3 regions of the Streptomyces sp. NPDC005576 genome follow, and region 2 is predicted to be linked to each of the others. Evidence: riboswitches for the same ligand, from Rfam matches in the RefSeq annotation. Region 2 holds a riboswitch; each other region holds the start of a gene.
The links. Region 2 has a riboswitch for cobalamin ahead of ACFYPN_RS22675 (ABC transporter substrate-binding protein). Riboswitches for the same ligand answer to the same signal wherever they lie in the genome.
Positions count from the first base shown of each region.

Region 1: another riboswitch for cobalamin. It lies ahead of ACFYPN_RS03000 (cobalamin biosynthesis protein); the one in region 2 lies ahead of ACFYPN_RS22675 (ABC transporter substrate-binding protein).
Region 3: another riboswitch for cobalamin. It lies ahead of ACFYPN_RS04430 (ribonucleoside-diphosphate reductase subunit alpha); the one in region 2 lies ahead of ACFYPN_RS22675 (ABC transporter substrate-binding protein).

Region 1 covers NZ_JBIAJC010000001.1:692,066-699,305, forward strand. The annotation lists gene cobO (cob(I)yrinic acid a,c-diamide adenosyltransferase) at 38-652, opposite strand; gene ACFYPN_RS02990 (putative cobaltochelatase) at 652-2,751, opposite strand; gene ACFYPN_RS02995 (cobyric acid synthase) at 2,748-4,376, opposite strand; gene ACFYPN_RS03000 (cobalamin biosynthesis protein) at 4,373-5,386, opposite strand; cobalamin riboswitch at 5,520-5,663, opposite strand; gene ACFYPN_RS03005 (hypothetical protein) at 5,834-6,064, opposite strand; gene ACFYPN_RS03010 (inorganic phosphate transporter) at 6,077-7,240, opposite strand, start outside.
Region 2 covers NZ_JBIAJC010000012.1:169,317-176,556, reverse strand. The annotation lists gene ACFYPN_RS22695 (acyl-CoA dehydrogenase) at 1-1,039, shown strand, start outside; gene ACFYPN_RS22690 (hypothetical protein) at 1,036-1,248, shown strand; gene ACFYPN_RS22685 (acyl carrier protein) at 1,398-1,658, shown strand; gene ACFYPN_RS22680 (beta-ketoacyl-[acyl-carrier-protein] synthase family protein) at 1,655-2,878, shown strand; cobalamin riboswitch at 3,006-3,194, shown strand; gene ACFYPN_RS22675 (ABC transporter substrate-binding protein) at 3,264-4,295, shown strand; gene ACFYPN_RS22670 (FecCD family ABC transporter permease) at 4,292-5,464, shown strand; gene ACFYPN_RS22665 (ABC transporter ATP-binding protein) at 5,461-6,249, shown strand; gene ACFYPN_RS22660 (PRC and DUF2382 domain-containing protein) at 6,341-7,240, opposite strand, start outside.
Region 3 covers NZ_JBIAJC010000002.1:250,319-257,558, forward strand. The annotation lists gene ACFYPN_RS04430 (ribonucleoside-diphosphate reductase subunit alpha) at 1-1,688, opposite strand, end outside; cobalamin riboswitch at 1,829-1,968, opposite strand; gene ACFYPN_RS04435 (hypothetical protein) at 2,286-2,516, shown strand; gene ACFYPN_RS04440 (hypothetical protein) at 2,554-3,060, shown strand; gene ACFYPN_RS04445 (GNAT family N-acetyltransferase) at 3,120-3,671, opposite strand; gene ACFYPN_RS04450 (hypothetical protein) at 3,733-4,374, opposite strand; gene mctP (monocarboxylate uptake permease MctP) at 4,514-6,148, opposite strand; gene ACFYPN_RS04460 (DUF3311 domain-containing protein) at 6,145-6,402, opposite strand; gene ACFYPN_RS04465 (GntR family transcriptional regulator) at 6,669-7,240, opposite strand, start outside.

The DNA of each region.
Region 1 (7,240 bases), on a different contig from region 2:
CCGCGCGGGCCACTGCGGGCAACGCTCTCCGGAGAACTCACCACTCGATGCCTCGCTGGCCCTTCTGACCCGCGTCCATCGGGTGCTTCACCTTCGACATGTCGGTCACCAGATCCGCGGCGTCCAGCAGCGCCTGCGGGGCGTTGCGGCCGGTGATCACCACGTGCTGGGTGCCGGGACGGTTCCGCAGCGTCTCGACGACGTCCTCGGTGTCGATCCACCCCCAGTGCAGCGGGTAGGCGAACTCGTCCAGCACGTAGAGCTTGTACGTCTCGGCGGCGAGGTCACGCTTGACCTGCGCCCAGCCCTCGCGGGCCTTCTCCTCGTTCGCCGTGTTGTCGTTCTCGCCAGAGGGCCCGCGCTGGACCCACGACCAGCCCTCGCCCATCTTGTGCCAGGCGACCGTGCCGCCCTCGCCGCTGGCCCCGAGGACCTTCAGCGCGTTCTCCTCGCCGACCTTCCACTTCGCCGACTTGACGAACTGGAACACCCCGATCGGCCAGCCCTGGTTCCAGGCGCGCAGCGCCAGCCCGAAGGCGGCGGTCGACTTCCCCTTGCCGATCCCGGTGTGCACGAGAAGAAGCGGACGGTTGCGGCGCTGACGGGTGGTGAGCCCGTCGTCCGGTACCGAAGTCGGCTGTCCCTGCGGCATTACGCGGCCCTCCCGGCTGCTCGAACATCCTTGACCAGCCCGGCGATCGAATCGGCGCGCAGCTCGTCGAGCGTGACGGCGGTGCCTCCCAGATCGCGGGCGAGCCGTGCGGCGAGCCCGAGGCGTACGATCCCCGACTCGCAATCCACCACGACGGACGCGGTGCCCTCGGCGGCGTGCAGCCGGCCCGCCCGAGCGGCGAGCGCGACCGGCTCCGGACCGCCGGTCGCCCGGCCGTCCGTCACCACCACGAGGAGCGGACGGCGCGAGGGATCGCGCATCCGCTCCACCCGCAGCACGTCGTGGGCCTTCAGCAGCCCGGCCGCCAGCGGGGTACGTCCGCCGGTCGGCAGCGTCTCCAGCCGGGCCGCCGCGGCGTCCACCGACGAGGTCGGCGGCAGCACCAGCTGGGCATCCCGCCCCCGGAACGTCACCAGCCCCACCTTGTCCCGCCGTTGGTACGCGTCGAGCAGCAGCGACAGCACCGCGCCCTTCACCGCGCCCATCCGCTGCCGGGCCGCCATCGACCCCGAGGCGTCCACCACGAAGAGCACGAGGTTCCCCTCACGCCCCTCCCGGGTCGCCTGCCGCAGATCGTCCCGGCGCACCACCAGCCCCCGCCCGGACCGGCCGCGTGCCCGTTGGTGCGGGGCCGCCGCCCGGACGGTCGCGGCCAGGTGCAGCTTGGTCAGCGCCCCCTCCGGACGCCGCGCGCCGGTCGTCCGGCCGTGCTCGGTACGGGCCCGCGACCGACGGCCGGCCGCTCCCTCGCCGAGGCCGGGGACGCTCAGCATCTTCGTACGGAACGGCTCCGCCGCCGCGACCGGCTGCTGCTCCCCGCCCGCCGGACCGCCCCGGCCGCCCGCCGGGGCGTCCGCGCTCTCCGGCGAAGGCGAAGGCGAAGCCGCGTCCTCGGGACCGCCCCCCTGCGGAGGCACCCCACCGCCGGGTCCGCCCCCGTCGCCCGGCCCGCCGGGATCGGGATCGGAGTCGGGGTCCGGGTCGGGCCCGCTGTCGGGGTCACCGTCACCCTGGGGGCCGGCGTCACCCCGGGGGCCGCCGTCCCGCTCGTCCCGCCGGCTCTCCTCCTCGGCGGCCTCCCGGAGCGTGTCGTCGAGCTTCCCCTCGTCGAGCCCCGGGGCGTCGAAGGGGTTGCGCCGGCGCCGGTGCGGAAGCGCCAGCAGGGCAGCCTGCCGCACGTCGTCGGCGGTCACCTCCTCGCGCCCCGCCCAGGCGGCCAGCGCGGTCGCGGTCCGGGCCATCACGATGTCCGCGCGCATCCCGTCGACCTCGAACGCCGCGCAGGTCGCGGCGATCCGCCGCAGCGCCCCGTCCCCGAGCAGGACCCGGGGGAGCAGGGCGCGCGCCGCGGTGATCCGCTCACGCAGCGTGCTCTCCTCGTCGGCCCACGCCGCCGCGAAGGCCGCCGGATCGTCGTCGTACGCGAGGCGCCGCCGCACGACCTCCACCCGCAGATCGGTGTCCCGGGACGCGGCCACCTCCACGGTCAGCCCGAACCGGTCCAGCAACTGCGGCCGCAGCTCGCCCTCCTCCGGGTTCATCGTGCCGACCAGCAGGAACCGTGCCGCGTGCCGTACGGAGACGCCCTCGCGCTCCACGTACGAGGCACCCATCGCCGCCGCGTCCAGCAGCAGGTCCACCAGATGGTCGTGGAGGAGGTTGACCTCGTCCACGTAGAGGATTCCCCGGTGCGCGTCGGCCAGCAGACCCGGCTCGAAGGCCTTCACGCCCTCGGCGAGCGCCCGTTCGATGTCGAGCGCGCCGACCAGCCGGTCCTCGGAGGCACCGACCGGCAGTTCCACCGTCCGCGCCGCCCGCGAAGTGCCGGGCGCCGCCGCGTGCGGGCCGTCCGGGCACGCCGGGTCGGGGGAGGCCGGATCGCAGGAGAACCGGCAGCCCTGCACGACCGCGACCTCCGGCATGAGGGCCGCGAGCGCCCGCACGGCGGTGGACTTGGCGGTGCCCTTCTCGCCGCGTACGAGCACTCCGCCGACCGCCGGTGACACGGCGTTCAGCAGCAGCCCGAGTCTCAGGTCGTCCTGGCCGACGATCGCGGTGAACGGATACGGCGTGCTCACAGGGCCTCCTCGATGGTGTCGGAAACGTCCGTATTCATGGCGACCGGCGCCGGTACGGCCACCGGTACGGAGCCCACGTCGGAGCCCGCCCCCGGCAGCACCGGCGCGCCCGGGCCGACGAACGGCAGCCCCTTCGGCGCGCCCTCCTCGATCAGCCGCCACAGGGCGTCGGTGTCCGCGTGCTCCTCGATCAGGTCGCCCAGCAGATCGAGCTGCTCCTCGCGCAGCGCGGCGAAACTGGTGTCCGGGGCGGCCGTGAACCGCCGCCCCGACGCCCGCGCGACCTCCGTCAGGAACGCCCGCCGGAACGCGTCGCTCTCCAGCGACCCGTGCCAGTGCGTCCCCCACACCTGGCCCACCCGGCACCCGTCCAGGAACGGTTCGCCGCCCCGTACGTCGGCGACGCCGTGGTGGATCTCGTACCCCTCCACCGGCGCGCCGAGCGCCGTACCGGTCGGCCGGGCCAGCGTCTTCTGCCGCGCGAAACGGACGCGTACCGGCAGCAGACCGAGGCCCTCCACCACACCGGCCCGCGACTCGACCTCGTCCTCCACGCGCTCGCCGAGCACCTGGAAACCGCCGCAGATCCCCAGCACCGGACGGCCTTCGGCGGCCCTCCGGACCAGTGCGTCCGCGAGCCCCCGGGCGCGCAGCCACTCCAGCGCCTTCACGGTGCCCCGGGTACCGGGCACCACGACGAGGTCCGCGTCGGCCAGCTCCTCCGGCCGGTCGACGAACCGCACGATCACGCCCGGTTCGGCGGCCAGCGCGTCCACATCGGTGAAGTTCGACATCAGCGGCACCGCGCACACCGCGACCCGGAGCACGTCCGCGCCGTGCGGCGGTGCCACGACCGACTCCCGGACGGTCCCGCGCAGCGACACCCGCAGCCCGTCCTCCTCGTCGATGCCGAGACCGTGCGTGAAAGGCAGCACCCCGTACGTCCGCCGCCCGGTCAGCCCCAGCAGCATCTCCAAACCCGGTTCCAGCAACGACACGTCACCGCGGAACTTGTTGACCAGATAGCCCGCGACCAGCTCCTGGTCCTCGGGGCTCAGCAGGGCCGTCGTACCGAAGAACGAGGCGAACACCCCGCCCCGGTCGATGTCGCCGACGACCAGCACCGGGAAGCGCGCGGCCCGGGCGACGCCCATGTTCACGATGTCGGTCCGCCGCAGATTGATCTCGGCCGGACTGCCCGCCCCCTCGCAGATCACGGCGTCATACGTGCCCCGGAGCTGTTCCAGACACTCCACGACTGTCCCGAAGAGCGACTCCTGCCTGCCCCCGTGGTAGCCGCGCGCGCTCATCTCGCCCACCGGCTTGCCCATCAGCACGACCTGGCTGGACCGGTCGCCGCCCGGCTTGAGCAGCACCGGGTTCATCAGCGCGGACGGCTCGACCCGGGCGGCCTGCGCCTGCATGGCCTGCGCCCGCCCGATCTCCGCGCCCTCCCGGGTCACGAAGGAGTTCAGCGACATGTTCTGCGCCTTGAAGGGGGCGACCTTCACCCCCTGCCGCACCAGCCACCTGCAGATCCCCGCGGTGACGACGCTCTTGCCCGCGTCCGAGGTGGTGCCGGCGACGAGCAGCCCGCCGCCCCTGCCCGCGTTCCCGCTGCTCACGCCCGGCCCCGTTCCGTGATCATGTGTCCCTGGGTCCCCGTCCGCCGTGTCCCCACCGGCCGTGTCGCCCCCCGTCCCGCCGCCAGCCGTCCGGCTACGCAGACGGCCAGCGCGAGCACGCTCACCCGGCGCGACAGCCGCACCGCGCGTTCGATGTCCCCGGTCTCCACGGCCACGGCCCGCCCCTCGGCGCCGTTCAGCACCGGCCGGTGCTCGATCCGTCCGCCGTACGCGAGGGTCCCGCCCAGGCGTACCCCGAGCGCCCCCGCGAACGCGGCCTCCACCGGGCCCGCGTTCGGGCTCGGATGCCGGCCCGCGTCCGCGCGCCAGGCCCGGACGGCCTGCCCGGGCCGTCCCCCGGCGACGGCGGCGAGGGCGGCGGTGAGTCTGGCCCCGGGCCAGCCCATCACATCGTCCAGCCGGGCCGAGGCCCACCCGAAGCGGCGGTGGCGCGGCGAACGGTGGCCGACCATCGCGTCCAGCGTGTTCACGGCACGGAAGCCGACGAGCCCCGGCACCCCGCCGAGCGCCCCCCAGACCAGGGCGCCGACGACGGCGTCCGAGGTGTTCTCGGCGACCGACTCCACGACGGCACGGGCGATCCCCGGGCCGTCGAGCGCCTGCGGGTCGCGTCCGCACAGATGCGGCAGCCGCTCGCGGGCCGCCTCGACGTCCCCGGCGTCCAGCGCCGCGCCGATGGCCCTGGCCTCGCGGCCCAGCGAGGTCCCCCCGACGACGGACCAGGTGACGGCCGCCGTCAGCGCGACGGCGGCGGCGGGACTGCGGTGCACGGCACGCGAGGCGAGCGCGGCGGCCCCCACGGCGCCTCCGGCGCACAGCAGGGTGTGCAACGCGCCCCGGCCCCGGTGGTCCCGCCACAGGTGCTTCTCCACGGCGGCGGCGGCCCGGCCGAAGCCGGCGACCGGATGACCCCGGCGAGGGTCGCCGAGCCATCGGTCGGCGATCAGCCCCGCGGTGGCGCCGTACGCGAAGAGGCGGTCGGCACGCACGGCTCAGCCCGCCGCGTGAGGGAGCGGCCCCGGCACGGTCGGCACGACGGACAGGGGATCGGGCGCACGGCGGCCGGGCATGGCGTATGTCCTCACTCAGGGTCCGCGCCCTGGTTCGACGGCACGGCGACGAGAGTGTCCTGGCTCCCGGATCGGCGGCCACCCCTGCCGTCCGGCCCGCGCGGGGCGGACCGTGCCACGACGCACGTGACAGGACAGGGGCGCCGCTCCCCGGTGACAGTGGCGGGACCGCGCCGGACTCGCACCGGCTTCCTCTGCTGTCGCCGTGAATGGCTCCGGCAGTCCACCACGCAGCGCGAAGGCCCGTCAACTCGCCGTTGACCTGCGGGACCGCGGTGTGCTCGGACCCACAACCGGACGCACATCGGGCCGGACACACACGGTGTGTCCGGCCCGAGGGGGTGGTGCGACGTACGGAGGTGCGGGTCAGGCGACGATCAGATAGATGCCGTACGCGACCGCCGCCGCGCACAGCGCGAAGCAGGCGTACGCGCCGGTGCGCGCCAGGGTGGCGGACGAGCCGGAGCCGCCGCTCGGAGCGGTACCGGCCCGCTTGGCGAGACCCGCGACGCCGAGGCTGAAGAAGCCGACGAGCGCCACGGTGACCACGAGGCTGACACCGAAGACGGTGGCGAGTGCTGCCCAGTCGATTTTCATGGGGACGAGTCCTTACACCGCGGCCGGACGGACCGGGTCGGTGGTCGTCGCCACGACGGGCGCGGCGGGGAGCGGGGACGGGATGGTGGCGGTGAGGCCGGTGACCGGAAGGCCGGCCGGCGGCGGGGAGACGGCGGCGACGGCCGCGGCGACGATGCCCGTGGGCTCGTCCGCCTCGGCGATGCCGGTGTGATCGACCGGCTGGCGCCGCGACAGCAGCCAGATGGCGCCGGAGCCCGCGATGAGCAGTACGGCGACCAGGACGATGCCCCAGGTGCCCTGCCGGGTCAGGAACTCGGCGCCCGCGCCGACCAGGCCGGCTGCCGGGAGCGTGAGGCCCCAGGCCACGAACATCCGGGTCGCGGTGGACCACTTCACGGTGCCCCCCTTGCGGCCGAGCCCGGCGCCCATCACCGCGCCGGAGCACGACTGCGTGGTGGAGAGCGAGAAGCCGAGGTGCGAGGAGGCGAGGATCACGGTCGCCGCGCTGGTCTGGGCCGCGAAGCCCTGCTGCGGCTGGAGGTCCGTCAGCCCACTGCCCATGGTGCGGATGATGCGCCAGCCGCCGAAGTACGTCCCCAGGGCGATGGCCAGACCGGCCGAGAAGATCACCCAGACCGGCGGGTTCGAGCCGGGGGAGAGGACACCGCCGGTGACGAGCGCCAGGGTGATGATGCCCATCGTCTTCTGTGCGTCGTTGGTGCCGTGGGCCAGCGAGACGAGACCGGCCGAAGCGATCTGCCCGGCCCGGTAACCCTTGGCCGTCGACTTCAGCTGCGCTTCGTCGGTGACGTTCCGGTTGACGCGGTACGACAGCCTCGTCGCGAGCATCGAAGCGGCACCGGCCACCAGCGGGGCTGCGACGGCGGGCAGCAGGATCTTGGTGACGACGGTGCCGCCGTCGACCGAGGACCAGCCCGCGGACATCACGGCGGCACCGATGAGTCCGCCGAACAGGGCGTGCGACGAGCTGGACGGCAGACCGACCAGCCAGGTCATCAGGTTCCACAGGATGGCGCCGACGAGCGCCGCGAAGATGACCTCGGTTCTGAGGCCGTCCTCATTGACGATCCCGCCGGAGATCGTCTTGGCGACCTCCACCGACAGGAACGCGCCGACCAGATTGAGGGTGGCGGACATCGCCACTGCTGTCTTGGGCTTCAGGGCGCCGGTCGA
Region 2 (7,240 bases):
CATCGGCAGGGTCACCCCCGGCAAGCTCGCCATGAGCGCCTGCGCGGTCGGCTCGGCGCGCGTCGCGCTCGCCGTCGCGGTGCGCTACGCCGGGAACCGTACGGTCGCGGGCCCACGCGGCACCGGCACGGTCCCGGTCTACGCCCACCGCACCCACCACGGTCCGCTGGCCGAAGCCCTGGCGACCGTCTTCGCGATGAGCCTGCTGCACCGCCGTGCACTCGACCGCTGGGAGGCGAGCGCGGACGGCGCCGACCGGGGGACGGCGGAGCGGCTGGTCGCCGTCGCCAAGGGGTGGATCACCTGGCAGGCGAGGGGAGTGATCGTGGAATGCCGCGAACGCTGCGGCGCGCAGGGCTTGCTGGAGCACAACGGGCTCGCCGAACTGGTCACCGGCATCGAGGGCACCATCACCGCCGAGGGCGACAACCTCGCCGTGCACGCCAAGGCGGCGGCCGAGATGCTGTTTTCGGCCCCGGAGCAGGCCGTCGACGGGGTACGGGCGCCGGGCGACCTCCAGGACCCGGCCCACCTGCGCGGGCTGCTCGTCGCGGTGGAGGCCCTCTGCTTCGCGCGGGCCCGGGCGCGGATGGGTGCCGCCCCGTCCGGGGACGCGCTCGGCCGGTGGAACGCGGGTTCGGGGGCCGCCCTGCGGGGGGTGGAGGAGCACGCGGCACGGCAGGCCGCCGAGGCGTTCGCGGAGGCCGTCGCCGCCCTGCCCGAAGGGCCTGCCCGCGAACGGCTCGCCGAGGTCGAGCGGTTGTACCTGCTCCGGCAGGTCGGCCGTAGCACTGGTGAACTGCTGGCCGTGGGGCGGGTGACGGCCGAACAGGTGCGTGTCTGGCCCGACCTGTACGAGAAGGCCGTGGCCACCGTCGCCGCGCACGCTCCCGCGCTGGTGGAGTCGTTCGCGCTGCCGGACGAGTTCTTCGCCGGCCGCCCGATCGCCGGCCCCGCTTACGCCGACGCCTACGACGACCCCGACGGCCCCTGGCACCGGGCCGCCCCTGTCCGCCCGGCCGAGGAGGCCGCGCGATGACCGGGACGGGAGACCACCCGATGGCCCGGCGGGGAGTCCGGGCGGCGGCCGCCCGCCCCGACGGGGCCGGCGGCGGGGCATGTGAGGCCATGGCCTCACTGGGGGTGAAGGCCGTCCTTCTGGCGTACTGGGGAACGGTCTTCGTGGTCTCGATGGGGCGGAAGAAGCCGCAGGTGGGCGTAGAGGAATCGGTTCGCCGGAATGCGTAACCAGACGGGGCTCAGCGAGTTAGGGCCTGTATCGATGGGCTGGATCGATCCCGCGGGCCCGGCCCGGAACTTGATCCTGGCCCTGGCGACGTGGGGCCGCTGAAGTGCCCGTCACCCCCAAGGTATGTGCCGAACACAAGAGGAAGATCATGAAGGCCATTCATCCGAAGATCGTCGGCGTGCTGACCGATACGTTCAAGGTGCCTGCGGCCGAGATCCACCCGGAGTCCACGATGGACAGCCTGGAGATGGACTCGCTCGCGGTGGCGGAGTTCGCCGTCATCATCAAGGAAACCCTCGGCATCCACACTCCCGTCGACACCCTCCACCGGGACGCCACCCTCGCGGACATCTCGGAGTTCATCCGTGCAGCCATCCGCCGGGAGGAACCGGTGAGCAACGCCCGATGAAGAGGCCCGAGATCGCCGTCACCGGACTGGGCATGATCACCCCGGCGGGCAACGACACGGCCTCCACCTGGGAGGGCGTGCTCGCCGGGGAGTCCACAGCCCGTTCGGTCCCCGAACTGGCGGGGTGCGCCGTCGACTTCGCCTGCACGGTCACCGGTATCGACCTGGACGGGGCGGTCGGCGGCCGGACCGCCTACCGGATGGGCAAGTACGTCAAGTTCGCCGTGCTCGCCGCCCGGGAGGCGGTGGCGGACGCCGGACTCGACCCGCGCGGCTGGGACGGTGCCCGGGTCTCGGTCGTGGTGGGCACCAGCAGCGGTGGGTCGGCGGCCCTCTCCGAACAGGCCGTGGTGCTGGACCGGCGGGGGGCCGAGGCGTCCTCGCCGGCGGGCATCCTGCTCACCATCCCCAACATGCCCGCGGCGGAGATCGCGATCCAGCTCGGTGCCACCGGCCCCAGTCTGGCCCCGTGCACGGCCTGTTCGTCCGGGGTCACCGCCCTGTCGGTGGCGCGGGACATGCTGATGAGCGGCCAGTGCGACATCGCCGTCGCCGGAGCCACCGAGTCGATCGTCTTCCCGGTCGCGATGACCGGCCTGGCCCGGTCCGGGGCGGCGGCCCTGCCGGACGGCGACCCGTCGAAACTCTGCCGTCCGTTCGCCGAGGACCGCGCGGGTCTCGTCATGGGGGAGGGGGCCGCCATCATGGTGCTGGAGAGGGCCGACGACGCCCTCGCCAGGGGCGCGGTCCCCCGCGCGTTGATCGCGGGCACCGGGGCGACCACCGACGCCCACCACCCCACCAGCCCGCACCCCTCGGGCCGGGTGGCCCAGGCGGCCGTCGAGGCCGCCCTGCGGGACGCCGACTGGCGTGCCGAGGACGTCGACCACGTCAACGCGCACGGCACGGCGACCCCACTCAACGACGCCACCGAGGCTGCCCTCATCGCCCGGGCCTACCCCCACCGGCCGCCGGTCACCGCCCCCAAGGGGGTGCTCGGCCACTGCATGGGGGCGGCGGGCGCCATCGAGGCCGCGCTCACCGTGCTGACCCTCCAGCACCGGCTCGTCCCGCCGATCGCCAATCTGGACGCCCCGGCACCCGGGTTCGACATCGACTGCGTCACGAAGGCGCCCCGGCCCGTCGCCGTCAGCCGGGCCGTCAGCCACTCCTTCGGCTTCGGCGGCCACAACGCCGTGATCGCGTTGCGGCTTCCCTGAGCACGGGCCGAGGGATGCGGGCGCCGCCGGACGACCTCCGGCGGCGCCCGCTCCCGTACCCGCCCCGTGGCCCTCGCTGTGGCGGTCGTCCGGGACCGGAAGGGCCCCGGACGCGGTTCGAGTGGCGTGATAGCTTCCCAGTGCCAGTCGCACTCCACACAGGGGTCAGGGAATCCGGTGAGAGTCCGGAACTGACGCGCAGCGGTGAGGGGGACGGGCGGGGCCACGGCCACTGGGAGACCCACGGGTGTCCCGGGAAGGCGCCCCGTCCGCACGAACCCGAGTCCGAAGACCTGCTGGCGCCTGCGCCCCGTACGGGTCGCAGTACTCCGTACTACGGGCCCCGCGCATGGGCCCAGAGACGCCGAGGTACCTCGTGCCCCCCATGGCCCGATCCGCCCGTTCCGCTGCCCTGCTGACGGCGGGGATGCTGCTGCTGACCGCCTGCGGCGGCGCCGACGGCACACCGCATGCCGCGGGTGCGGCCGGTGACGGATATCCGGTGACGCTCCACAACTGCGGACGCACCGTCACCGTCCGGTCGGCACCCCACCACGCGGTCTCCCTCAACCAGGGATCGACGGAGATCCTGCTCGCCCTCGGCCTCGCCGACCGGCTCGCGGCCACCGCCACCTGGACCGACCCCGTCATGAAGGGCCTGGAGAAGGCCAACTCCCAGGTCCCCAGGCTCTCCGACAACGCCCCCTCGTCGGAGAAGGTGCTGGAGCGGGAGCCCGACTTCATCAGCGCCTCCTTCGAGTCCACCCTCGGCAAGGGCGGAGTCGCGCCCCGCGAGCAGTTCGAGGACCTGGGCGTCCCCACGTACGTCTCGCCCGCCGACTGCACCGGCAAGGACAACAGCGGCGACGGCGACGGAGCCCGCTCCACCGCCCTCACCCTCGACAGTGTCTACGGCGAGATACGCGACCTGGCCGCAGTGTTCGGCGTACGCGACCGGGGCGAGAAGCTCATAGCCGGTCTGCGGGCCCGGGTGACGGAGGCGACGGACGGCATCGACGCCTCCGGCACCACCCTCCTCTACTGGTTCGCCAACTCCGAGGCTCCGTACCTGGCCGGCTGCTGCGGGGCACCCGGCATCATCACCACCGCACTCGGCGCCAAGAACGTCTTCGACGACACCCACGAGGAGTGGCCCCAGATCAACTGGGAGACCATCGCCGACCGTGACCCGGACGTCCTCGTCATCGGCGACCTCACCCGCGAGTCGCAGACGGCCGAGAGCGCCGAGAAGAAGATCGGGTTTTTGGAGTCCAACCCGGTCACCCGGAACATGGACGCCGTGCGGAACAAGCGGTACGTCCTGCTCAGCGGTCAGGCCATGAACCCCACCATCCGTACGGTGGAGGGCATCGAACTCGTTGCCGCGGGGCTGCGTCGGTACGGGCTCGCCGGATGACGGCCGGCCAGGACCCGGCGGGCGCCGCCACCGCCACCGGTCCCGCCCCCGGCGCCGCCAACGGTTCTGCCACCGGCACCCGTTCGGCCGGTGGCACCGGTACGTCATCCGCGAATCCCGGGCCCCTCCGACCGTCCGGGCGGCGCGTGAGCCTGCGGGCGGTGCCCGAACCGCTCCTGTGGGGCGGCGGGATCGTCCTCCTGCTGGCCTCCGTCGCGGGGGCCGTCACCATCGGCCCGGCCCGGATCTCCGTCGCCGACGTGTGGTCGGTGGTCGCCGCCCACCTCGGCTTCGGCGGCACGGAACTGAGCCCGATCCGGGACGGCATCGTCTGGGACCTCAGGATGCCGCGTACCCTGCTCGCGGCCGTCTGCGGCGCCGGGCTCGCGGTGTGCGGGACCGTGATGCAGTCGCTGCTCCGCAACCCGCTCGCCGACCCGTTCGTCCTCGGTGTCTCCTCAGGGGCGTCCACCGGCGCGGTCGTGGTCGTCGTGCTGGGCGTCGGCGGGGGAGCGGTCTCCCTCTCGGCGGGCGCGTTCGTCGGGGCGCTCGCCTCGTTCGCGCTCGTCCTCCTGCTCAGCCACACCCTCGGCGGCACCACCGACCGGGTCGTCCTCTCCGGCGTCGCGGTGATGCAGCTGTTCTCCGCGCTCACCTCGTTCGTCGTGATGACCGCCGCCGACGCCGAACAGACCCGGGGGGTGCTGTTCTGGCTGCTCGGCTCGCTCAGCGGGGTCGGCTGGACGGACGTGCGGCTCTGCACCGGCGTGGTGGTGCTCACCCTGACGATCTGCCTGGGGTACGCCCGTACGCTCGACGCCTTCGCCTTCGGGCAGGACGCCGCGGCCACCCTGGGCGTCCATGTCGCGCGCACCCGGACCGTGCTGCTCTGCGCCACCGCGCTGCTGACCGCCGCACTGGTCAGTTCGGCCGGGGCGATCGGCTTCGTCGGCCTGGTGCTGCCGCACGCCGCCCGGGCCCTCGCGGGCGCGGGGCACCGCAGGCTGCTGCCGGTCACGGCGCTGGCCGGAGCGGTCTTCCTGGTCTGGGTCGACACCCTGGCGAGGACGGTCCTCGATCCGCAGGAGGTGCCGGTCGGCGTCGTCACCGCGCTGATCGGCGTGCCGGCCTTCGTACTCGTCCTGCACCGCACCCGGAGGGTCGTATGACGACCCCCTCCGAGGGCCTGCGGGCCGACCGGGTGAGCCGGGCGGCGGGAGGACGCCTCATCCTCGACGGCGTGACCCTCGCCCCGCCGCCCGGCGCCACCGTCGGCCTGATCGGCCCCAACGGCTCCGGAAAGTCCACCCTGCTGCGGGTGCTCGCGGGCGTCCTGGCGCCGGAGGGCGGCCTCGTCACCCTCGACGGCGAGCCGCTGGCGGCTACGAGTCGGCGCACGGTGGCCCGGCGGGTCGCCGTGGTGGACCAGCACGCGGCGACCCAGGTCGAACTGAGCGTCGCCGACGTCGTCCGCCTCGGGCGCATTCCGCACCGCCGGGCCTGGGCGGCGCCGGGGCCGGCGGACGAGGAGGCCGTGCGCGAGGCCATGGAACGCACTGGGCTGACCGACCGCGCGGGGCAGTCCTGGCACACCCTGTCCGGCGGCGAGCGCCAGCGGGTCCAGATCGCCCGAGCCCTGGCTCAGCGGCCCCGCGAACTCCTCCTGGACGAACCCACCAACCACCTGGACATCCAGCACCAGCTGGACCTGCTGACGCTGGTGTCCGCACTGCCGCTCACCTGCGTCGTCGCCCTGCACGACCTGAACCTGGCCGCGATGTTCTGCGACCTCGTCACGGTGCTGGACGGCGGACGGGTCGTCGCCGCGGGACCCCCGCACGAGGTGATCACCGAGCGGCTGATCGCGGACGTCTACCGGGTGCGGTCCGTGGTCACCCGGGAGGGCCCGCAGGGGCGGCCCAGCGTGCGGTTCCTGCCCTCCGCCGGCGTGTGACGCGAGCAGGGCGTGGGGGCGGACCCGTCACTCCGGATCCGCCCCCACGCCCTGCTCGCACCGGCCGGTCCGCCGCAAGGGACGGGACAGGTCAGCGGCGCCTCCCGCGTCCGAACTCACCGCCCATGTCCTTGCCGGTGCCGGTGTCCGTGCCGTCGGCGTAGTCGATCTTCTCCTTGCGGACCTCCGCGGAGACCTCCTTCTGCTCGGTCACCCGGTCCCTCTCCAGCCGTACCCGTTCCACGGCCACGGCCTCCTTGCGCACGGTCGCGCGCTCGGCGTGCAGGGTCACCTCCACGTCCTGCTCGCCGATGGCGGTCTGCCCGGTCACCTTCTCGCCCGGTGTCAGCGGTTCCCGGACCACGCGCACCTCCTCGTGCGAGACGGGCACCGTGCGGGTGACCTCCTCCGTCACGACGTACTTGTGCAGGCGGGCCCTCCCGCTCTCGTACTCCTCCGTGCCGACCCGCAGCTGCTCCTCGGAGCGGATGAGTTCCTCCTGGCCGGCGAGATCGGCCTTCGACATGTCGGGGGCGGACCGCTCCGCCCCGGCGCCCACCAAGGGACGGCCTCCGGCCGAGGCATCGGCGTCCCGGTGGGTGCCGGCACCCGTCATGCCCGTGCCCGTCATGCCCGCGGCACCGCCGGTCGCCTTGCCGGTGCCGGTGGGGCGGGCCGCGCCCGCCGCTCCGGCGCCTGCGGCCCCGGTGCCCGCGGCGGCACCGGCCGCGCCGCCCATCGCGCCCGTACCGGTCGTCGTCCGGCCGTCCGCGCCCACGCCGGTACCGGCGCTACTCCTGGGCTTCCTGGTGAGTCCGTAGTGGCGGTAGAGCTCTTCCTCCTCGGCGACGGAGAGGTGGGCGTCCGCGTCGACCCGGGGGGCGTCCTTGACGCTCTCCTTCGGGTGCGCCACGTGCAGGTCCGAGCCGACCCGACGGGCTCCGGCGAGCGGAACGAAGCTCTCCTTCATCCCGAACATGCCGGTCTTGAC
Region 3 (7,240 bases), on a different contig from region 2:
GCCTTCTCGGCCAGGTCGCAGGATGCCTCGTACGCGGCGAGCATGATCCGCTCGGAGATACGGGTGGAGAGCGCGCGGGCCTCGGGGGAGTCGAAGGGCAGCCGCAGCTGGAAGAAGACGTCCTGGAGGCCCATCGCGCCCAGACCCACCGGCCGCCAGCGGGCGTTGGACCGGCCGGACTGACCGGTCGGGTAGAAGTTGATGTCGACGACCCGGTCGAGGAAGGTCACCGCGGTACGGACGGTGGCGTCCAGCCGCTCCCAGTCGATCGTCCCGTCCGCGACGAAGGCGCCCAGGTTGACCGAACCGAGGTTGCAGACGGCCGTCTCGCCGTCGTCGGTCACCTCCAGGATCTCCGTGCAGAGGTTCGAGGAGTGGACGACCCGGCCCGGCTCGGCGGTCTGGTTGGCGGTGCGGTTGGAGGCGTCCTTGAAGGTCATCCAGCCCTGGCCGGTCTGTGCCAGGGTGCGCATCATCCGGCCGTACAGCTCGCGGGCGGGCATCGTCCGGCGGGCCAGGCCCTTCGCCTCGGCGGCCCGGTAGGCGGTGTCGAAGGCGTCGCCCCACAGGTCGACCAGCTCGGGGACGTCGGCGGGCGAGAACAGCGACCAGGCTCCGTCGGCGTCGACCCGGCGCATGAACTCGTCCGGGATCCAGTGCGCCAGGTTGAGGTTGTGCGTACGCCGCTGGTCCTCACCGGTGTTGTCGCGCAGCTCCAGGAACTCCTCGATGTCCGCGTGCCAGGTCTCCAGGTAGACCGCGGCGGCGCCCTTGCGCCGGCCGCCCTGGTTGACGGCCGCGACGGAGGCGTCCAGCGTCTTCATGAACGGCACGATGCCGTTCGACAGACCGTTGGTGCCCCGGATCAGGGAGCCGCGCGAACGGATGCGCGAGAACGACAGACCGATACCGCCCGCGTGCTTCGAGAGCCGCGCCACCTCGTGGTAGCGGCCGTAGATGGAGTCCAGCTCGTCCAGCGGGGAGTCCAGCAGATAGCAGGAGGACATCTGCGGGTGGCGGGTGCCCGAGTTGAAGAGGGTGGGGGAGGAGGGCAGGTAGTCCAGCCGGCTCATCAGGCCGTAGAGCGCCGCGACCTCGTCCACCGCCCGCGCGGAGTCGTCCTCGGCCAGCCCGGACGCGACCCGCAGCATGAAGTGCTGCGGAATCTCCAGCACCTGGCGGGTGATCGGGTGGCGCAGCAGGTAGCGGCTGTAGAGGGTGCGCAGGCCGAAGTAGCCGAAGCGGTCGTCGGCGCCGTCCGCGAGCGCCTCCTCGACCAGCGCGTCCAGCCGCTCGGCGTGCAGCTCCACGAACGCGGCGGTACGGTCCGCGATCAGGCCCTCGCGATGACCGGTGGCGACCGATGCGGAGAAGGACACCGCGCCCTCACCGGCCGCCTCGGCCGCGATGGTACGGGTGAGCAGCCGCGCGGCGAGCCGCGAGTAGGCGGGGTCCTCCGCGATCAGACCGGCGGCCGACTCGGTGGCCAGGGTCAGCAGCTCCGCCTCGTCGGCGTGGGCGCTCCGGCCCCGCAGCGCGGCGGCGGCGACCCTGCCCGGGTCGGTGTCCGGCAGGTCCGCGGTGAGGGCGGTCAGGGTGCGCAGCAGCGCGGCCCCGGGGCCGTCGACGGGCTCGGTCGCTGTGGTGGCCGCGGGCACGGACGCCGGATCGGCGGGCGCGATGGTCACGGTGGTGCTCTCCCTCGCTCGGCTCTGGGCCGGCGGGGGGAGGGAGGGCCGCGGGGCGCGCCACCTGGAGACCGGCAGCACCGCACACGGCGTCCACCGGCCCATCCGCGAGGCCCGGACGTACGGGCGTCCGGTTCGGGTGAGCCGGACGCGCTGTCGGCAGGTAGCCGGACTCGAAGGTGCGCGGAACGCGCAGTTCATACCGTTGCGGGACAGTTCCGGATTCGCACCGGATTCCCCTGCGACGACAGCGAGACGAGCATACATGTGGTGGCCGGGGAGCTGGAACGCCCCACATCTTGTGTCGGTGCGGGAGGGGCGCGGCACGCGTGGGGGTCGGACGCGGTACAGGCGGGGGCCGGGCGGGGCGCGCGGTGGCGGGGCGGGGGGCGCGGGACGGGCCGCTCGGCGCACCGGTGGAGGAACTCGTGCGGGACCGGCGCCGACCCGTACCGGGCGAGTGGCGGGCGCGCGGCGCGGGCCGCCCCTGAGCGGAACCCGGGGTTCAACTCTCCATGCCTCATTGCCGGTTGGTGCGCGGCGCCCCTACAGTACGCCTCAATCGCGCTCGTCACCCATGCACCAGGAGAGGGAGAGATGAACCCCAACCGTCGCGCTGCAGCGACCGCGTTGATCGCCGCGGGCCTGCTCGTCGCCGCCGCCCCGGCGGCATCCGCGGCCCCCGCGGCCCCCGCACAGGTCATTTCCGGGGCGTCCGCGCTCCAGGAGCACCTGCGCAAGGCCGTCGCACTGGAGGAAGCACGCCCCGACGCCTCCGCGGCCTCCTGTGTGACCACCGGCCCCGTCGGGTTCATCCAGCTCGACTGACAGCCCCGACCAACCGACCCTGAGGGAAGGATTGCGGATGGACGTCGAGAAGACCTCCGCCGGGCCGGTGGGCACCGAGCGGCTCTGGTGCCCGAGCGGCATGGCCGAAGCCCCCGAGGCGGTCGTGCTCGGCGTCCGGTCCGGGCCCGACGGCAGCGTCACGTACCTCGCCGAACCGGTCCCGGCCGCCGATCTCCTCCCGCTGATCCCGGAAGGGATGAAGCCCACCCGGGTGCTGCGCTTCGCCTCGCACTGCGAGAGCGCCTGTCTGCACCGCAGCGGCAACGACTGCACGCTGATCGAGAAGGTGCGGATCCTGCCGGAGGCGACGGGAACGGCCGTGCCCCGCTGCCATCTGCGCACCTCGTGCAAGTGGTGGGCCCAGGCGGGCCCGGACGCGTGCCGCCGCTGTCCGGCGGTCAGCACGGCGGCCGGCTCCGACGCGGGGATAGAGATCCTGCTCGCCGACCCCGGGGCGACTCCGGAGCAGGTCGAGGAATGGATGGCGGCGGACGAGGCGCAGGGAGCGTCCGGCCGCGGTTGAGATCCCGGGCGGGGGGCGCGATCCCGGGCGGGGGCCGCGATCCTGGGCGGGGGCGCGGTTCAGCCCCAGGCCGTGGTTCCTCGGTCGCCGCCCGGGCCGTCGCCCGTGTCGTCGCCCAGGTCCAGCCGGTAGGTGAGCAGCGTCAGGCCCGGAACAGGGGCCCAGTCGCGCTCCGGAGTGCGGGCGAATCCGAGCCGGTGGTAGATCCGGTGCGCCCCGACCATGGCGGTCTGGGTGGAGAGGGCGAGCCCGGTGACCCCGGCGGTGGCCCGGGCGCGCGCCACGCATGCCCGTACGAGCGCCTCTCCGGCTCCCCGGCCGCGGCCGGCCACGTCCACCGCCAGCATGCGGAACTCGGCCTCGTCCGCCGCCGCGACGTCGCACATGGGGCTGCCGGGCGGTGCGTAGGTGACCCCGCCGAGCACGGTGCCGGTGTCGTCCACGGCCACCAGCACCTCCGCGACGGCGGCCCGGCCGGGCACGTCCCGCAGTCTGGCCGCATAGGGGTCGTCCGCTCCGGGCAGCAGCCCGTCACCGAGGTACGCCCGGGCCGTGATCTCGCCGAGGAGGTCGTACTCCTCGGGCTCGGCCTCTCTGATCGTCAGATCCATGGCCGTATTCTGCGCGCTCCACGGGCCGGGTTTCACGCCGGGTGTGGGGCCGGGGGGCAGCTCAACCGCTCGCGCCCACCCCGTTGTCCGGGGCTCCGTCGCCCTCCGGCGGGAGGTCGCCGCGCTCGACGGGCTGCGATCCGGGCGCCCCGCCGAGTGGCGGGAGGATCGTGTCGAGCTCCGCGTCGTCTGCCAGGTGGGCCGCGTCGGCGGCCGTACGCAGGGTGGCGCGGTCCACGCCGGGGAGTGCGGCGCTGACCGTCACCACGAGGTCCCCCTCGGCACGGGCGTAGGCGTGACCGAGGGCGGTCGCCCTGTACCAGCTCTCGCCCTCGCGCTCGCAGACGGTGTAGTCGGCCGCCCCGTCGGTCGGCGGCTTCTTGCCGCAGTCCGCGGGGGAGTGGTCGGCGCGCTCGACGCCGAGCTGGATCACGTGGCCGTTCCTGTCCGTGTAGGAGCTGCCGAAGCCGTCGTCGCCGAGGACGCCCACCGACTGCGTGGCGAGGGTGTATCCCGCCACCTCGGTGACGTACACACGGTCGGTCCGGGTCTGGAGTGCCGTCGCCCGCGCCTCCAGCTCGGCGGAGTCCGGTACGTCCTCCGGGGCTCGGCTCCCGGTTCCGACGTGCTCGGTGCCGCAGCCGACGAGGGTGAGGACCAGCAGGGCGGGCCACAGGCCGCGCAGCCGTACGCGATATGTCATGAGCACATCCTTCCCTACCGGGTCCGGCGGCGGTCCGGCCCCGGGGCGGGAACGCCGCCGGGCCGCCACCCTCCCGCTGGGGGAGGACGCGACGGCCCGGCGGACGGTTCGTCCAGGGGCTCAGCATGGCCGGACCGGGTCAGTGGCCCCCCGGTGCCCCCACGGTGGCCGGCGGCAGCTTCGCCTGCACGCCCGCGTCTCCGACGTCCGCCGTGTAGTCCTCCGGCGAGGTCTCGTCGATGCCCTGGGGCGCCTTGAGCGCGTTGAGGACGAAGGTCACCACGACCACCACCACGACGTTCAGCACGAACGCGGTGAGGCCGATGTAGCCGATCTCGCCGATGCCCGGGATCTCCCTGGACGACCCGCCGAAGTGCTTCTGGGTCGGGGAGGCCACGCCGTACGCGGCGAGGGTGCCGTACAGCATGCCGACCGCCCAGCCCGCGATGAGCGCCCAGCGGTGGAACCACCGGGTGAAGAGCCCGCCGACCAGCGACGGCATGGTCTGCAGGATCCAGATGCCGCCCAGCAGCTGGAAGTTGATGGCCACGGTCTTGTCCATGGTGAGCACGAAGACCAGCGCGCCGACCTTCACCAGGAGCGAGACCAGCTTCGAGACCTTCGTCTCCTGGGCGGGCGTCGCGTCCGGTTTGATGAACTCCTTGTAGATGTTGCGGGTGAAGAGGTTCGCGGCGGCGATGGACATGATGGCCGCCGGTACCAGTGCCCCGATCCCGATCGCGGCGAAGGCGACCCCGGCGAACCAGCTGGGGAACATGTTCTCGAAGAGCTGCGGGATGGCCAGCTGGCCGTTGGCCACCTTGACGCCGGCCGCGATGGCCATGAAGCCGAGCAGGGCCAGCAGGCCGAGCATCAGCGAGTACAGCGGCAGGATCGTGGTGTTGCGGCGGATCACCTCACGGCTGCGGCTGGAGAGCGTCGCCGTGATCGAGTGCGGATACATGAACAGCGCCAGCGCCGAGCCCAACGCCAGCGTGGCGTAACCCCATTGGCCGGAGACCCCGGGCACGATCCCGGCGACCGGTTTGCCGGCCGCCTCGTTGGCGGCGGAGAACTTGGCGCCCGCCCCGGCGAAGATGTCGTCGAAGCCACCCAGCTTGATCGGGATGTAGATGATCGCCACCGCGATGACCAGGTAGATCAGCCCGTCCTTGACGAACGCGATCAGCGCGGGTGCGCGCAGGCCCGAGGAGTAGGTGTACGCGGCGAGCACCGCGAAGGCGATCAGCAGCGGCAGGTCCTTGAGGAACCAGTTGGTGTTCTCGCCGCCGCCGACCCCCATGACGTCCAGCACGGCCTGGATGCCGACGAGTTGCAGGGCGATGTACGGCATCGTGGCGAGGATGCCGGTGAGCGCGACCGCCAGCGACAGACCCCGTGAGCCGAAGCGGCCCCGGACGAAGTCGGAGGTGGTGACGTACCCGTGCTTGTGCGAGACGGACCAGAGCCGCGGCAGGAAGGTGAAGATCAGCGGGTACACCAGGATCGTGTACGGAACCGCGAAGAAGCCCGCGGCCCCCGCCCCGTAGATCGCCGCCGGGACGGCGACGAAGGTGTACGCGGTGTAGAGGTCGCCGCCGAGCAGGAACCAGGTCACCCAGGTTCCGAACGACCGTCCGCCCAGGCCCCATTCGTCCAGGGTCTGCTCGTTGTCCGCGCGCCGCCAGCGGGCGGCCATGAACCCGACGACGGTGACCGCCAGGAAGAAGAAGATGAAGACGCCGAGCGCCACACCGTTCACGCCGTCCTTCATGCGGAGACACCCCCCTTGCGGGAGCGCTGGTCACGCTTCCACAGCGTGTACGCGAGCATCGTCAGCCCGGTCGAGATGATCACCCAGAGCATCTGGTACCAGTAGAAGAACGGGATACCGATGAAGGCCGGGTCGACCTTGGCGTACGAGCCGACCCAGAGCAGCGCCACGAACGGAGCGGCGAGGCATATCGCGATGACCACCCGGGCCGGTGTCACCGTCGGGGGTGGGGTGGGCTCTGGCACTTCTGACATGGTCTGACTCCGTTCCTCGCTGACCGCCGGCAGGCCCGGCCGGTGCCCCGGCCGGGCGCACCGGCCGTATGACTTCCCGGCGACGGGACTTATTCCGTCAACGGCACGGAGAGAGAACGGATGTGGTTCATGCTTGGCTGGAAATGATCGCTACGGGTTCGATGCCGTGGCGCGTACGGGTGAGGGGGCGGCCCGCTCAGGTGGCGTCCGGTGGATCACGGCCGGGGTCGCCGCGCCCTGCCCGACCGTGATCCGCCGGACACCGCCTAGTCCATCGGCCGCTTGAGCCGCGCCACGAACTTGTACCGGTCGCCCCGGTAGACCGAGCGCACCCACTCCACCGGTTCGCCCTGTCCGTCGAGGGAGTGCCGGGAGAGCATCAGCATGGGAAGGCCCACGTCGGTGCCGAGCAGCCCGGCCTCGCGCGGAGTGGCGAGGGAGGTCTCGATCGTCTCCTCGGCCTCCGCGAGCCGGACGTCGTAGACCTCTGCCAGCGCCGTGTAGAGCGAGGTGTACTTCACCAGCGAACGGCGCAGCGCCGGAAAGCGCTTGGCCGAAAGGTGCGTGGTCTCGATCGCCATCGGCTCCCCGCTGGCGAGCCGCAGCCGCTCGATGCGCAGCACGCGTCCACCGGTCGTGATGTCCAGCAGCCCGGCCAGCGCCTGGTCCGCCGTCACGTACCCGATGTCCAGCAGCTGGGAGGCGGGTTCGAGGCCCTGCGCCCGCATGTCCTCGGTGTACGAAGTCAGTTGGAGCGTCTGGGAGACCTTCGGCTTGGCGACGAAGGTGCCCTTGCCCTGGATGCGTTCGAGCCGTCCCTCGACGACCAGCTCCTGCA